DNA from 2 places in the Geobacillus sp. C56-T3 genome. Region 1 is predicted to be linked to the other one. Evidence: riboswitches for the same ligand, from Rfam matches in the RefSeq annotation. Region 1 holds a riboswitch; the other holds the start of a gene.

Region 1 (7,641 bases):
ATCAGCTCGCGCGAGGCATGCATCCGCATTTGCCCAGCTGCATGGAACGTCTATTTCCCGGGCGGCGTCGCCGCCCGGATCATCAATCATCTTTCGGGGGAGGAAATCAACGATGGCCAAAACGATGGAAGAAGCGATCAAAGGCGGCAGCTTTTTGATTGAAGACATTCCGGCGGAGCGCGTGTTTACGCCGGAAGATTTCACCGACGAACATCATATGATTGCCAAAACGACGGAAGAGTATGTCAACAATGAAGTGCTCCCGCAGCTCGAGCATTTGGAAAACCACGAGTTTGACCGTTCCGTGAAATTGCTTCGCAAAGCGGGCGAGCTCGGCTTGTTAAGCGCTGACATTCCGGAAGAATACGGCGGTTTGGGCCTAGATAAAGTGAGCTCGGCCATCATTGCGGAAAAAATGGCGCCGGCCGGCGGTTTTGCCATTTCGCACGGGGCGCACGTCGGGATTGGCTCGCTGCCGATTGTGTTGTTTGGCACGGAAGAACAAAAACAAAAATATTTGCCGTATTTAGCGACCGGCGAAAAAATCGCCGCCTACGCCTTGACGGAGCCTGGCTCGGGTTCGGACGCCCTCGGCGCGAAAACGACGGCGAGATTAAACGCGGAAGGCACGCATTACATTTTAAACGGCGAAAAACAATGGATCACCAACTCCGGTTTTGCTGATGTGTTTGTCGTCTATGCAAAAGTCGACGGCGAACATTTCACCGCGTTCATCGTGGAACGCGACTTCCCGGGCGTTTCAACTGGTCCGGAAGAAAAGAAAATGGGGATTAAAAGCTCGTCGACAAGAACGCTCATTTTGCAAGATGTGCCGGTGCCGAAAGAAAACGTGCTCGGTGAAATCGGAAAAGGCCATGTCATCGCCTTCAACATTTTGAACATCGGCCGCTACAAGCTTGGGTTAGGGGCGGTCGGCGGCGCGAAGCGGGCGTTGGAGATCACGCTCAAATACGCCAATCAGCGCCAGCAATTCAAACGGCCGATTTCGCAGTTTACGTTGACGCAGGAAAAATTCGCGACGATGGCGTCGCGCCTGTATGCCGCCGAAAGCTCGGTTTACCGCACGGTCGGCTTGTTCGATGAACGGATGGGCCTGCTTGATGCGGAAAAGGCGAAAGATGGCAAGGAAGTGGCGAAATCGATCGCCGAATATGCGATCGAATGCTCATTGAACAAGTTTTTTGCGACGGAAGTGCTCGATTACATCGTGGATGAAGGCGTGCAAATCCACGGCGGGTACGGCTTTATGCAGGAATACGAAATTGAGCGCGCCTACCGCGATTCGCGCATCAACCGCATTTTCGAGGGGACGAACGAAATCAACCGCCTTCTCGTGCCGGGCATGTATTTGAAAAAGGCGTTAAAAGGCGAGCTGCCGCTCTTCCAAAAAGCGCAGCAGCTTCAGGAAGAACTGATGATGATGGCGGCCGAGGAACCGGGTTCGGGCGTGCTCGAACAAGAGAAATACTTGGTGCGCAACGCGAAAAAAATCGCCTTGATGGTCGCCGGTTTAGCGGCGCAAAAATACGGCCAGCGCATTGAAGAAGAGCAAGAAGTGCTCGTCAACATCGCCGACATCGTCTCGAACATTTACGCGATGGAATCAGCGCTTTTGCGCACGGAAAAAGCGATTCAGGCGAGCGGTGAGGAGAAAAACAAACAAAAATTGCTGTACACGCAAATTTTCTGCCAAGAGGCGTTCAATGAAATTGAAGCCCATGCGAAAGAAACGCTCGTCGCCGTCGAACAAGGCGACACGCTGCGGATGATGCTCGCCGCGCTCCGCCGGCTGACGCGCCATACGCCGATCAATGTGATCGCGAAAAAACGCGAAGCGGCCGCCGCGCTCATTGAAGCCGAACGGTATATTGTGTGATAATGGGAAGTGCCAGGCAGACTGCCTGGTGCTTCTTATTTGTTTGCCAAACAGCGGAAATGAAAGGGAGGAGTGAAGATGGCGCTCACGCTCTATTGGTATCCAAAATGCGGAACGTGCCGGAAGGCGAAGCGTTGGCTCGATGAACACGGCGTTGACGTGCGGACGGTGAACTTAGTCGACGAGCCGCTGACGAAAGAGGAGCTCGCCCGTTTGCACCGTCAAAGCGGGCTGCCGCTCAAAAAATTTTTCAACACGAGCGGGATGAAATACCGCGAGCTTGGCTTGAAGGACAAGCTCGACCGCGCATCGGAAGACGAGATGCTCGATTGGCTCGCCTCGGACGGGATGTTGGTCAAACGGCCGATTTTGACGGACGGCGAGCGGGTCGTCGTGGGCTTTCGCGAACAAGAATACGAGGCGTTTTTCGCGGCGGGGACATAAAAAATTTTTGCAAAATCGGGTGAATTCAGTGAGTTTTTGCGGAAAATCGGTTATGATGAAAAGGAATATACATTTTGTCGCAATGGAGGGATTCGATGAACACGCCGAAAGAACTTCGTTACACAAAGGAGCATGAATGGGTGCGCGTGGAAGGAGAGAACGTGCGCGTCGGCATTACGGATTACGCCCAATCAGAGCTTGGCGACATTGTCTTTGTCGAGCTGCCGGAAGTCGGCGCAGAGGTTGCGGCGAACGAGCCGTTCGGCAGCGTTGAATCGGTGAAAACGGTCTCGGAATTGTATGCGCCGATCAGCGGCACGGTGGTCGAAGTGAATGAGGCGTTAAATGACCATCCGGAGTACGTGAACGAATCGCCGTATGACAAAGCGTGGATGATTGTCGTCAAACCGAACGATTTGAGCGAAATCGACAATTTGTTGACGGCGGAACAATACGAGGCGATGATCAACGAAGGATAAACGTTCCTGCAATCTTCGCTTCGATTCGGGCACTCTATACATATCGGAATTTGATTGAAAAAAGGGGTGCTCGCGATGGCGCTGCAAACGACGCGCATAGATGTCACGGACCGGATCATCGGCAAACTGAACGGCCGCTCGCTGGAGCTGTACGAGGAAGGAGAGCTCATCGGGCGCCTTCCGCTTCCGGCGGCCGTCCCGTTGAAAAATGGGTATACCGAACAAAACGGAAGAATTTACAAACAGGTGACCGCTACCGTTGAGCCGGACCAAAAATATGTCGATTGCGACGGGGAAGCGGGCTGGTGTTGAAAGGCAACGGTGGATGGCCGTTGCTTTTCATTTTCAACATTTGGCCGGCGCAAGACATACAATAATAGTATCCTCATTTGAAGTTAGGTGGGTCGGACATGCGACGCGTGGAAAAAGTGATCATCGTCGAAGGGCGATCAGACAAGCAAAAAGTGGCGGCGGTGCTGAACGAACCAGTCGTCATCGTCTGCACAAACGGCACGATCAGTGATGCGCGCCTTGAGGAGCTGGCTGATGAGCTGGAAGGATGCGATGTATACGTCTTGGCCGATGCCGATGAGGCGGGGGAAAAATTGCGCCGGCAGTTTCGCCGCATGTTTCCAGAGGCGGAGCATCTTTACATTGACCGGGCGTATCGCGAAGTGGCGACTGCTCCGCCTTGGCACTTGGCGCAAGTGTTGTTGCGCGCTCGTTTCGACGTCCGCATCGAATTGCTGATGAGAGGGAGAGGCGAGTGAAAGCGATCGACCGAAACGATGTCAAGCGAGTGGTGGAAGTCGAGCCGCTTCTGGCCCTTTATTTGTATACACCGCTGTGCGGCACGTGCCAGCTGGCTCGGCGGATGCTCACGGTGGTGGAGCAGTTGTTTCCGGCGCTGCCGTTTTACGAAACGGACATCAACTATATCCCTGAGCAGGCCGTTGCGTGGAAAATTGAAAGCGTTCCTTGCCTGCTTCTTTTTAGGGACGGAACGATCGCAGGCAAGTGGTATGCCTTTCATTCCGTTCCGTATTTGTACGAAGTGATTCAAGCCTGCTTGCCGCCCCGATGATTCGCCTTTTTTTGACGCTGTTTGACACATTTCTTGGGAAATGACAAAAACGGCGCTCGTTCGTCAACGGGTTGTCGAGATTTTTGTGAAGGATTTCTCCTCTTCAGGTGGAAGTGAAAAAAATAAAAATGGGGGAGGGGATATCCATGGAAATGCGTGAATTAGTCGGGCAGTTCGTGGAACGGATGCAAGTGTTGCGCCATTTGGTGCCGATTTTGCCGGATGAGCAGCTATATGTTCGGTTTGAAAGCGATGACGAAACCGCCTTGCTGTTGATCGGCAAGGAATCAGCCGCTAGAGGGATGGAAAACGATGAACGGAAAACATTGACGGTGCGCGGCTCCAAAGAGGCGCTCGCGTCCCTGCTGAACGGCGAACTGAAGCTGCAGCAGCTCGTCCGGCTGCAAGAAGTGCACGTGTCAGGAAGCTTCCGCCATATGTTGCTGCTCGAGTCGCTCCTCCATTTGGCCAAGCCGTATCGGCACGTCGGATAAAAAAGATGTTGACACGATTCGACAGACAATGATACAATCACACTCGTAATCAATTGAATAGGCGATTGTTGCGCTCTTATCAAGAGAGGTGGAGGGATGTGCCCAATGAAGCCCGGCAACCGTCAGCGCATCTGCTGAAATGGTGCCAATTCACACAAAGCGGCCTGCTTTGAGAGATAAGAGACGGAATGGTGCACGATACCTTTCTGTTCTCTGCGGGCAGAAAGGTTTTCTTTTTGCGCTCTGCCGCTTGGGGAGGAAGGTGAAACGATGATTACACTCGAACAAGTGACGAAAATCTATCAGGCGGCCAACGGTTCGGTCACGGCTGTCGACAATGTGTCGCTTGAGATTCGCGAAGGGGAAATTTTCGGCATTATCGGCTACAGCGGCGCGGGGAAAAGCACGCTCATCCGCTTGCTCAATGGGCTCGAGAAGCCGACGAGCGGCCGGGTGGTCGTCGCCGGGCGCGATATGACGCGCGTGAAAGGTCGGGAGCTGCGCAAGGCGCGCCAAGAAATCGGGATGATTTTCCAGCATTTCAACTTGCTTTGGTCTCGCACAGTCAGGGAAAACATTGCCTTTCCGCTTGAAATTGCCGGCGTCCCGAAAGAGGAGCGGAACAAGCGGGTGGATGAATTGATCGAGCTTGTCGGCCTTTCCGGGCGCGAGGATGCCTACCCGTCGCAGCTGAGCGGCGGGCAAAAGCAGCGGGTCGGCATCGCCCGGGCGCTCGCCAACAACCCGAAAGTCTTGCTGTGCGACGAGGCGACATCGGCGTTGGACCCGCAGACGACTGATGCGATTTTGGACTTGCTCGTTGACATCAACAAGCGTCTTGGGCTGACGATTGTGCTGATCACCCATGAAATGCACGTCATCCGCAAAATTTGCGACCGCGTTGCGGTGATGGAAAGCGGCCGAATCGTCGAGCAAGGCGAAGTGTTGCATGTGTTCCGCAACCCGCAGCAACCGATTACGAAACGGTTTGTCAAGCAGCTGATCGAGCCCGAGGAGACGGAAGAGGCGATTTCCCATTTGTTTGGCCAATACCCGAGCGGGCTGATCGCGCAGCTGACGTTCGTCGGCGCGGCCGCCGGAAAGCCGCTCATCACCGAAGTGGTGCGCCAGTTTGCCGTCGATGTCAACATTTTGCAAGGGAAAATTTCGCAAACCCATCAAGGCGCCTATGGGGTGCTGTTCGTGCACCTCGACGGGGCGAGGGATGAAATCGACCGGGCGCTTGACTATATTCAACGCCAGCAAGTGGCGGTGGAGGTGATTCACGATGCTCGCTAACCTCCTGCCGAACGTGCAATGGGAGACGATGTGGGCGGCGACGGTCGAGACGCTGTATATGACGGGAGTGGCGGTGGCGGCCACTTTCGTCCTCGGAATCGTTCTTGGCTTGCTTCTATTTTTGACAGCGAAGGGCAACCTATGGGAAAACCGGTTTGTCAATACAGTGATTGCGGCGTTTGTGAACATTTTCCGCTCCATTCCGTTTATTATTTTGATCATTTTGCTCATTCCGTTTACAACATGGCTCGTCGGGACGATGCTTGGCGCCAATGCGGCGCTGCCGGCTCTGGTCATTGGGGCCGCGCCGTTTTACGCCCGCATGGTCGAAATCGCTCTTCGCGAAATTGATAAAGGCGTCATCGAAGCAGCCCAAGCGATGGGCGCCTCAACGTGGACGATCATTTGGAAAGTGCTGCTGCCGGAGTCATTGCCGGCGCTTGTCTCCGGCATTACGGTGACGGCGGTGTCGCTCGTCAGCTATACAGCGATGGCTGGAGCCATCGGCGCCGGCGGGCTTGGGAATTTGGCGTATTTGGAAGGGTTCCAGCGCAACCATAACGATGTGACGTTTGTCGCGACCGTATTGGTGTTGGTCATTGTGTTCGTCATTCAGGCCATCGGTGACTTTGTCACTTCGAAAATCGATAAACGATAAAGGGGGAAACAACTGATGAAGAAATGGCTGGGTGTGTTGCTCGCTGCTATTCTCGTGCTCGCTTTGGCGGCATGCGGCGGCAACAATAACGACAACGCGGAAGGCGGCAAAGACGGCAAATTGGTGAAGTTGAAAGTCGGTGCGTCGAACGTGCCGCATGCGGAAATTTTGGAAAAAGCGAAACCGATTTTGAAGAAAAAAGGCATCGACTTGGAGATCATTACGTTCCAAGATTACATCTTGCCGAACAAAGCGTTGGCTGAGAAGCAAATCGATGCCAACTATTTCCAACACATTCCGTATTTGGAATCGCAAAAGAAAGAGTACGGCTATGATTTCGTCAACGCTGGCGGCATTCATATCGAGCCGATCGGCTTATACTCGAAAAAATACAAAAGCATTGAAGAACTGCCGGACGGCGCGACGATCATCATGAGCAACTCGGTCGCCGACCATGGCCGCATTTTATCGATGCTGCAAGAAAAAGGGCTCATTAAATTGAAACCGGGCGTCGATAAAACGAAAGCGACAGTCAATGACATCATCGAAAATCCAAAGCATTTAAAATTTAAGGCCGATGTCGACGCCGGGCTTCTGCCGCAAATTTACAAAAACGGCGAAGGCGATGCGGTGCTGATCAACGCCAACTATGCGCTTGACGCCGGTTTGGATCCGGCGAAAGACCCGATCGCCGTTGAGTCGCCGAAAAACAATCCGTATGTGAACATTATTGCGGTGCGCAAAGGCGATGAAAACCGGAAAGAAATCAAAACGCTTGTCGAAGTGCTGCAATCGAAAGAAATTCAAAATTTCATTAAAGAAAAATACCACGGCGCCGTCATTCCAGCGGCGGAAAACAATCAATAACGGGAGCATTTCGCTTCCGTTTCTTTTTTTGTCTCCAAAAAGCCGCTCCTCTTAAACGAAACGAAAGCGGCAAAGGTTAAAACGATTCTGAATCCGAGGGCGCCGCGGCCGACCTGCTTCATCGGCCGTTCAAACGCGCCAGTACGGCGGCGAGCATAACGATGATGACGCAGTTTTGCAGGACGATCACCGCCGTTAAGCTGAAGGCGCCGTCTCCTTGTTCACCGAGGGTGTTGCCGATGATGATCCACGCCAAAAACGAAGCGAAAGCGGCGGTTAAGGCAAAGACAACCCAACGAATCAATGGTATTCTCCCCTTTCCTATGATGATGGAAGTGGAACAGAACCGTTTGTTTTCATCATCACATTCCGTCTATGTTGGCGAAACGGTGGTGTTTCCACACGCTTTCAATACCATT
Region 2 (7,641 bases), 1.4 Mb from region 1:
GGCGAAGGCGCTGTATGAACGAAACGCCGCAAAAATGGCAGAGCTTGTGCAAAAAGTCGAACCGCTCTTGCGAAACTGATGACACAGGAGGAAAAGACGATGGAAGACAAACGGACAAAAACGACGGATGAGGAAATTCAAATCCAATTGAAAACGAACGACCGCTCCGAGCGGATGCGGACGACCGATGAGGAAATTTCGATTGAATTGATGTTTGACAGCCCGCAGCTGACGCGCCAGCCGAAAGACTACGACGAAATCGAATATTGACGGCTTCCGTTTCCACAATCGGCGATCCATAAGGAGCTGTCTGTTCATTCGCATGGCTGTCCGGGAAGGAAAACTTCCTTCTCGGACAGCCTCTTTTTGTTGCCCTTCTTCTCTGGCGACGCAAGGGCGCCGCCCAGCCTTACTCCGGCAGAGACTGCAAAAAGGCGCGCACCTCTTCCGGCGTTTTGGCGTCAGCGCTGTGCAGATGAGCAATTTTTTTTCCGTTGCGGAAGACAAGCAGGCTCGGGATGCCAAGTACCTGGTATTTCTCGCCAAGTTCCGGAAACTGGTCACGGTCGATTTCAAACCAATCATATTGTCCATAGTCGCGAACGATGTCATCGATGAACATATTGAGGCGCACGCAGTCTGGACACCAAGTCGCATAAAATTTGACGATGGCCGGTTTGCCGCCGGAAATGGCAGCTTGGAATTGTTCAGTCGTTTCAATGTTTTTCACGTTCGTTCCCTCCCTTTCATGTTGCCATTCATCTTTACTTTATCATATGGCGAGGCAAAAAAAGAACGGGGATGCCTTCACCTCGGGCAGTCGTTTTTGCATACAACAGTTAAGAAAGGGGGGGAAAGTGTGAGCAAAGAACTGGAAAAGGCGCTCGAAGGTTGGGTTGCGTCGCGCAAAGAAGGGCATGAAACGTTCATCCGCCTGTTTGAACAATGGGGAAAGGACTTTAACAAACAGCTGCAAGAAATCGAAAAATTGAACAATGGATTTTTAAAAAGTGTGCAAGGCAACTTAGACTACATCGAGCAATGGTTTGCGAAGAAGGAGCGGGAATTTGCCGAGCTGTTCCGCCGATTTGGATGACAAAATGGCCTTTGCGCCCATACGCCCCGCTAAGCCGGTGAATACGATACAGTAAACGGAGAAGGAGGTGCACATTATGATGGGCTTCTGCGGTTATGGTTATCCTTACGGCTACGGCTATGGCGGTGGCTATGGCGGTGGCTTTGTGCTGATTGTCGTGTTGTTCATTTTGTTGATTATTGTCGGCGCGGCATTTGTCGCCTAACGGAAAAAGCGAATGGGATACGGGCCGTTTCGGCGCCACGGAGCGGCTCGTATTTTTCTTTCCCTAATTTGATGCACGCGGAGGCGGGAGCATCATACGATATAGCAGGGAGAAGGAGGCGGAACGATGGATCAGCAATTTTTTAAAAACATCGAAAAGAAAACAGGTGTCAATATGAAAGACGTTTTTGAGCTCGCCAACTCACTGCAAAACGCCAATTTCAGCGATGAAAAAACGGTGCGCCAAGTGGTGAAGCGGGTGGCGCAAATTGCCAACCGGAAAGTGCCAAAAGAACTTGAGGATCAAATCGTCAAGGCGATCGTCCATAACGGCAAACAAATTGATTTGAACACGATCGCCAATATGTTGAACAACAAAAAGTAAGCAAAAGGGAGCTTGCGTGCGCACAGCTCCCTTTTTTATCCTCTTTGCTCATGCAAAAAAGGTGTCTAGGAGGCCGGTGATTTAAGGGGAAATACTGCTCTCCAACAGTGTTTCTCAAATTGAAAAACCTTGCAAGGTCATCACTTCATTCCTTGCGATTTCTCACAAATCGAGCGAATCTGTTGTTTTTCAACGGCCTTCTAGAAGGCTGGTGAAAAACTAGTTTTTGCTTAAACCGGCGATATTTGATCAGAAAGGAGAACAGATCTGACAAGGCTTCTTTAACTGAAAAAGAGTTGGGATGAGCCGCCTTTTTCATTAAATCACCGGCCTTCTAGAAATCCCCCAGCACTTGATGCAATGTAGGCGAGGAACGCTCAGCTGGTTATTCGAGCGATTTCACCATTGTCACATGTGGGATGCCGGCGTCCATAAAGACGCCGGAGACGGTCGTGTAGCCGAGCTTTTTGTAAAACGGTTCCGCGTGCGTCTGGGCGTTCAGTTTCGCCGTTTTCGCCCCTTTTGTTTTCGCCAGCTGTTCGATCGCTTCCATCACCATCCGTCCGGCGCCGCGGCCGCGGTAGGACGGCAGGACGCAAATGCGCTCGATTTTGCCGACGCCTTCGTCAATGAAACGGAGCCGCCCAGCACCGACCGGTGTTTGGCCATCATACAGGACGAGGTGGAACGAGTCGTCCTCGAATGCGTCGATTTCCTCGTCTTCCGGCACGTTTTGCTCCTCAATGAATACGAGCCGGCGGACGCGCAAGGCGTCTTCGTACAAAGCGCGATCTTGCGTTGTGCCAATCGCAATGTTCATCTCAGACCGTTTCCTTTCCTCCGACGATAAACGTTTCATAGACGGTCCACGAGCCGTTTTCCAGCTGATAGAGAAGATGGAAGCGGTCGACGGTCTCCTCGAAGTGCACATCTTGCAGCTTCAGCTGGCTGTAGACGTCCGCATATTCTGCGCCCGGCAAATCGCGGCCGATCGTAATGTGAGGCACGAACACAAACTCCGGCTTTCCGGCGAACAAGCCGCTGTGCAGTTGTTCATGAAGGCGCTCGAGCACGTCGTTTGGTTCCACCTTCAAATAAATGATGTTGCTTGTCGGGTAAAACGAGCTGAATTTGGTCACTTTGATCGGAATGGGAGGTGTTTCCGCCGCAATGCGGCGCAACTCTTTCGCCATTTTTTTTATTTGCTCCTCATCCGCTTCAAATGGGTATTTCAGCGTAATATGCGGCGGGATGAGGGCGTAATGGCTGTCGTACCGTTTCCGGTACGAGTTGGCGAAGTCCTGAATCCGTTTTGGCGGAAAGATCACAATGCCGTACTTCATTTTGTTTTCCCTCCTTGAACCAGTTCTTTTTCCACGCGCAGGAAACGCACGGAATTGAATGCGGCGGCTTCGACATCTTTGAAGTTGCTCCGTTTTGTCCTATAACGATAAAACAGCGGCTACGGCCCGGGGTACATCCGGCTGCCAATACGTCCACGCATGACCGCCTTCGAACTCATGGTACGTATAAGCAAACCGTTTTTCCATAAACAAGTCCCGCGCCATTCGATTCGGGGTGATAAAATCGCGCACATGGCCATCCGTCGTTTTCACCGCTGTTTCCTCTGTGCCAACAGAATGGTAAAGCGAAAGGAGCGATGGATCGCGGAATGAGCGGATGCGCGCCAATACCGAGTCATCGATATAGGGGGACTGCATGGCGATTTTCCCAAATGTATGCGGATACAACAACCCGGCTAGAAGCGACACCGTTCCGCCGAGCGAATCGCCGATCAGCGCCCGGCCTTTGCCCATTTGGTATGTCGGCAGTTCGCGGTCCAAAAACGGGACGAGTTCATGGGCTAAAAAACGAAGGTATGCTTCGTGCTTTCGGCCTTCCGGGTGGTATTTCTCGTAGCGGTCGTTGACGTTCCGATACGGGATGCCGACGACGATCGTCCGGTCGATTGTTCCTTCTGCCATCAGCGTTTCGATGACGGTTTTCATTTTTCCATACATAAAATAATCTTTGCCATCTTGCGCGATTAATAAAGAATATTTGTAAAGCGGCGAAAAATTGCTTGGCAAGTAGACGAGCAGTTCGATTTCTTCTTGCAGCTCTCCGCTGTACAACTTGCAGTCGCGCATCGTTCCTGTTGCTGTCGCCATGACCATCCTCCATGAAAGCGTAAGTTCATCTGTTATTGTAACATATTTGCGCCAAAAGATGTTAACGAAGGGCTCGAATTTTTTGCGAATTTGCCGAATCGTGCCATTCACAAAAAAATGGCTTGCAAAAACGGGGGGAATGCGCTACATTTTTTATTAAAATTAGAAAAATTGAATACGCGTCTCATTCTTATCAAGAGAAGCGGAGGGAACTGGCCCAATGAAGCTTCAGCAACCAGCCGCCCGGCGGCCAGGTGCTAAATCCAGCGAATTGAGCATTCAATTCGGCAGATAAGAAGAAGCATGACCATGTGCGTATGGAAAAGTCTTCTTCTTAGAAGACTTTTTTTATTTACTCAAGCGGCCGCTCCCATCAACCGCGAGGCGGTCTAGGACCAAGGCGCTCGGCCGTTGCCCGACAGACAGCGGCGCTTCATTGGGCGTCAAGTAGTCGGCCGTTGATCCATGATGGAATTTTCAGCAGAAGGAGAGAGATGAGATGGAGAAACTGGAGACGTTGTTAGCGCAAATTGGCAACCGGAGCGAAACAGTGACGGGGACGGTCAACCCGCCGGTTTATTTTTCCACCGCCTACCGCCATGCCGGCATCGGAGAGTCGACCGGGTTTGACTACATCCGCACCGGCAACCCGACGCGCAAAATCGTCGAAGAAGCGATCGCGAGACTGGAAGGCGGCGACCAAGGCTATGCGTTCAGCTCCGGCATGGCCGCCATTCAGACGGTGCTCGCCTTGTTTGAGAGCGGAGACGAGTTTCTCGTATCGGCCGACCTTTACGGCGGCACGTACCGCCTGTTTGAGCGCGGCTGGCGCAAGTACGGTCTTGGATTCCATTATGTCGATTTTACTGATCTCGCTGAGGTGGAAGCGTGTATCACCGAAAAAACGAAAGCGATTTTCCTGGAAACACCGACGAACCCGCTTATGCATGAGACCGATATCCGCGCTGTCTCCGAGTTCGCCAAGCGGCATGGGCTTTTGTTGATCGTTGACAACACGTTTTATACACCGGTGCTTCAACGCCCGATCGAACAAGGCGCCGATATTGTCATCCACAGCGCCACGAAATATTTAGGCGGCCATAACGACGTGTTGGCTGGCCTTGTCGTCGCCAAGGGCGAGGAGCTCTGTCAGCGCCTGGCCGAGTATCAGAACGCCATCGGCGCGGTTTTGTCGCCGTTTGATTCGTGGCTGTTGATTCGCGGGATGAAAACGCTGGCGCTGCGGATGCGCCAGCATGAAGAAAACGCCAGGCGCATCAGCGGCTTTTTGCGCGAACATGAAGATGTCACCGATGTGTTGTATCCGGGGAGAGGCGGGATGCTGTCGTTCCGGATTGCCGATGAAAAGTGGGTGAACGGGTTTTTAAAAAGCTTGCGCCTCATTACGTTCGCGGAAAGCCTGGGCGGAGTCGAAAGCTTTATTACGTACCCGGCGACGCAGACGCATGCGGACATTCCTGAGGAAATCCGCATCCAAAACGGTATTTGCAACCGGCTGCTCCGTTTCTCGGTCGGCATTGAGCACGCTGACGATTTGATCGCCGATTTGGCGCAGGCATTGAAAAACATGAAAGAGGTGTAAGCGATGGAACAGGAATGGGCGTTTTCGACGAAACTGCTCCATAACGAATGGAAAGTCGACCGCGAAACGGGGGCGGTGAGCGTGCCGATCCAGCACGCCTCCACGTTCCATCAGTTCGATTTCGATTCATTCGGCAAATACGACTACAGCCGCTCCAGCAACCCGACGCGCGAGGCGCTTGAGGAAACGATCGCGGCGTTAGAAGGCGGAACGCGCGGGTTTGCGTTCGCCTCTGGTATGGCGGCTATTTCAACGGCGTTTTTGCTTCTCTCAAAAGGCGACCACGTGCTTGTGACCGAAGACGTCTATGGCGGCACGTACCGGATGGTTACGGAGGTGCTCGGCCGCTTTGGCATTGAATATACGTTTGTCGATATGACCGATTTAAACGCAGTGGCGGAAAACATCCGGCCGAACACGAAAGTCATTTATATGGAAACGCCGTCCAATCCATTGTTAAAAGTGACCGATATTCAAGGCGTCGTCAAGTTGGCGAAGGCGCATGGCTGTTTGACATTCTTGGATAATACGTTCATGACGCCGGCGCTGCAGCGGCCGCTTGATCTTGGAGTCGATGTCGTCCTTCACAGCGCCACGAAATTTTTAGCCGGCCATAGCGACGTCGTCGCAGGATTGGCGGTGGTGAAAGATGAAGAATTGGGAAAAGAATTGTACAAACTGCAAAACGCGTTTGGCGCCGTCCTTGGCGTCCAAGATGCGTGGCTTGTGCTGCGGGGATTAAAAACGCTCCACGTTCGGCTGAAGCAGTCGTCTGAATCAGCGGCCGCCATCGCCAAGTATTTGGCTTGTCATTCAAAGGTCGAAAAAGTGTATTATCCGGGGCTTTCGCACCACCCAGGCCATGACATCCAGCGCCATCAGGCGGCCGGGTTTGGCGCTGTGCTGTCGTTCCGCTTAGCCGATGAAGAAGCGGCTCGGACGTTCGTCCGAAACGTCCGCCTGCCGGTGTTTGCTGTCAGCCTTGGGGCGGTCGAGTCGATTTTATCGCACCCGGCGAAAATGTCGCATGCGGCCATGCCAAAAGAAGAGCGGCTCCGCCGCGGCATTACCGACGGCTTGCTGCGGCTGAGCGTCGGGCTTGAGGATGTGAACGATTTGATCCGCGATTTCGAGCAGGCGCTGTCGTTCGTGAAAGAGCGGCCGTCGGTTTCAACGACATAGCAATCAGCCCGCCAAGCCTTCCAAGCTCGGCGGGCGGTTCAAGATGCCGCTGAGGTTGACAACAGCTTCTCCTCTTGTAAGTGTTTCAAAAAAAGGTCGACGAGTTCGCTGTCCCACTGCGTTCCCTTTCCTTTTCTCAAGATGTCCGCCGCTTGGCGAATATCCATGCCTTTTCGGTACGGACGATCCGAAGTCATGGCGTCAAATGCATCGGCCACGGCGATGATTTTGCCAAACAACGGAATGTCGTCGCCTGCTAAGCCATCCGGATATCCCTTGCCATCGATGCGTTCGTGATGGGAGCGAATGCCGGGCAAAAGCGGTTCGATCGGTTCGATCGGCCTGACTTCTCGCAAAATGGCCTCCCCAAGGGCAGGGTGCTTTTTGATCCAGGCAAATTCGTCATCGCTTAATTTTCCGTCTTTCAGCAAAATGGCGTCTGGAATGCCGATCTTTCCAATGTCATGCAGCAGAGCGGAGCGATACAAGGCATCCAGCTGTTCATCCGGAAGGGAAAGCTTTTCCCCAATCGCGAGCGCGTAACGGGCCACGCGCAGCGAGTGTCCCGCTGTATAAGGATCGCGAGCGTCAAGCGCCGCTGTCAAGACGGTGATGAAACTGTTGAGCAGTTCTTTGTTCGTTCGATCACGCCGATGCACAGCATCGATCATATGATTGAATCCGCGAAGCAAATACGCAAATTCGTCCGTATAGACATTGTGAGCGATCAGCTCATATATTTCGTTTTCCGCCCGTTTCATATGAGTTAACAGTACGCTGACCGGCTCGTTGATTTCGTCAACCAACAGGCGAGTCAAGAAAACGGAAAATGCGATCGAAAACAGCAAAATCACGGCTGCCCACGGCCAGTATGACCAGTGGGATGCACTCGGTCCGGCGAGCGACCATTTGATTTCCGTCGCTAAGCTGAACAATAAAACAGGAAACGTGCTGCTGAACAAGACCGTCAGCTGCAATTTTGTTTTGAGTGACACGGGAA

What was found. Region 1 has a riboswitch for S-adenosylmethionine ahead of GC56T3_RS02775 (methionine ABC transporter ATP-binding protein). Riboswitches for the same ligand answer to the same signal wherever they lie in the genome.
Region 2: it holds a riboswitch for S-adenosylmethionine, as region 1 does, so the genes downstream of both, GC56T3_RS13935 (methionine biosynthesis PLP-dependent protein) here and GC56T3_RS02775 (methionine ABC transporter ATP-binding protein) in region 1, are expected to answer to the same signal.

Annotation. Positions count from the first base shown of each region.
Region 1 covers NC_014206.1:534,987-542,627, forward strand. Annotated here, with positions in the region: gene GC56T3_RS02740 (acyl-CoA dehydrogenase family protein) at 113-1,897, shown strand; gene GC56T3_RS02745 (arsenate reductase family protein) at 1,976-2,341, shown strand; gene gcvH (glycine cleavage system protein GcvH) at 2,437-2,820, shown strand; gene GC56T3_RS02755 (YusG family protein) at 2,896-3,132, shown strand; gene GC56T3_RS02760 (toprim domain-containing protein) at 3,231-3,590, shown strand; gene GC56T3_RS02765 (thioredoxin family protein) at 3,587-3,904, shown strand; gene GC56T3_RS02770 (hypothetical protein) at 4,051-4,398, shown strand; SAM riboswitch class I at 4,472-4,581, shown strand; gene GC56T3_RS02775 (methionine ABC transporter ATP-binding protein) at 4,669-5,697, shown strand; gene GC56T3_RS02780 (methionine ABC transporter permease) at 5,687-6,355, shown strand; gene GC56T3_RS02785 (MetQ/NlpA family ABC transporter substrate-binding protein) at 6,371-7,222, shown strand; gene GC56T3_RS02790 (hypothetical protein) at 7,341-7,526, opposite strand.
Region 2 covers NC_014206.1:2,829,872-2,837,512, reverse strand. Annotated here, with positions in the region: gene GC56T3_RS13970 (DUF421 domain-containing protein) at 1-79, shown strand, start outside; gene GC56T3_RS19730 (hypothetical protein) at 100-270, shown strand; gene GC56T3_RS13965 (thioredoxin family protein) at 410-730, opposite strand; gene GC56T3_RS13960 (hypothetical protein) at 860-1,096, shown strand; gene GC56T3_RS18865 (YjcZ family sporulation protein) at 1,173-1,301, shown strand; gene GC56T3_RS13955 (stage VI sporulation protein F) at 1,428-1,685, shown strand; gene GC56T3_RS13950 (GNAT family N-acetyltransferase) at 2,071-2,505, opposite strand; gene GC56T3_RS13945 (YjcG family protein) at 2,507-3,028, opposite strand; gene GC56T3_RS13940 (esterase family protein) at 3,128-3,856, opposite strand; SAM riboswitch class I at 4,044-4,154, shown strand; gene GC56T3_RS13935 (methionine biosynthesis PLP-dependent protein) at 4,356-5,459, shown strand; gene metC (cystathionine beta-lyase) at 5,463-6,641, shown strand; gene GC56T3_RS13925 (HD-GYP domain-containing protein) at 6,680-7,641, opposite strand, start outside.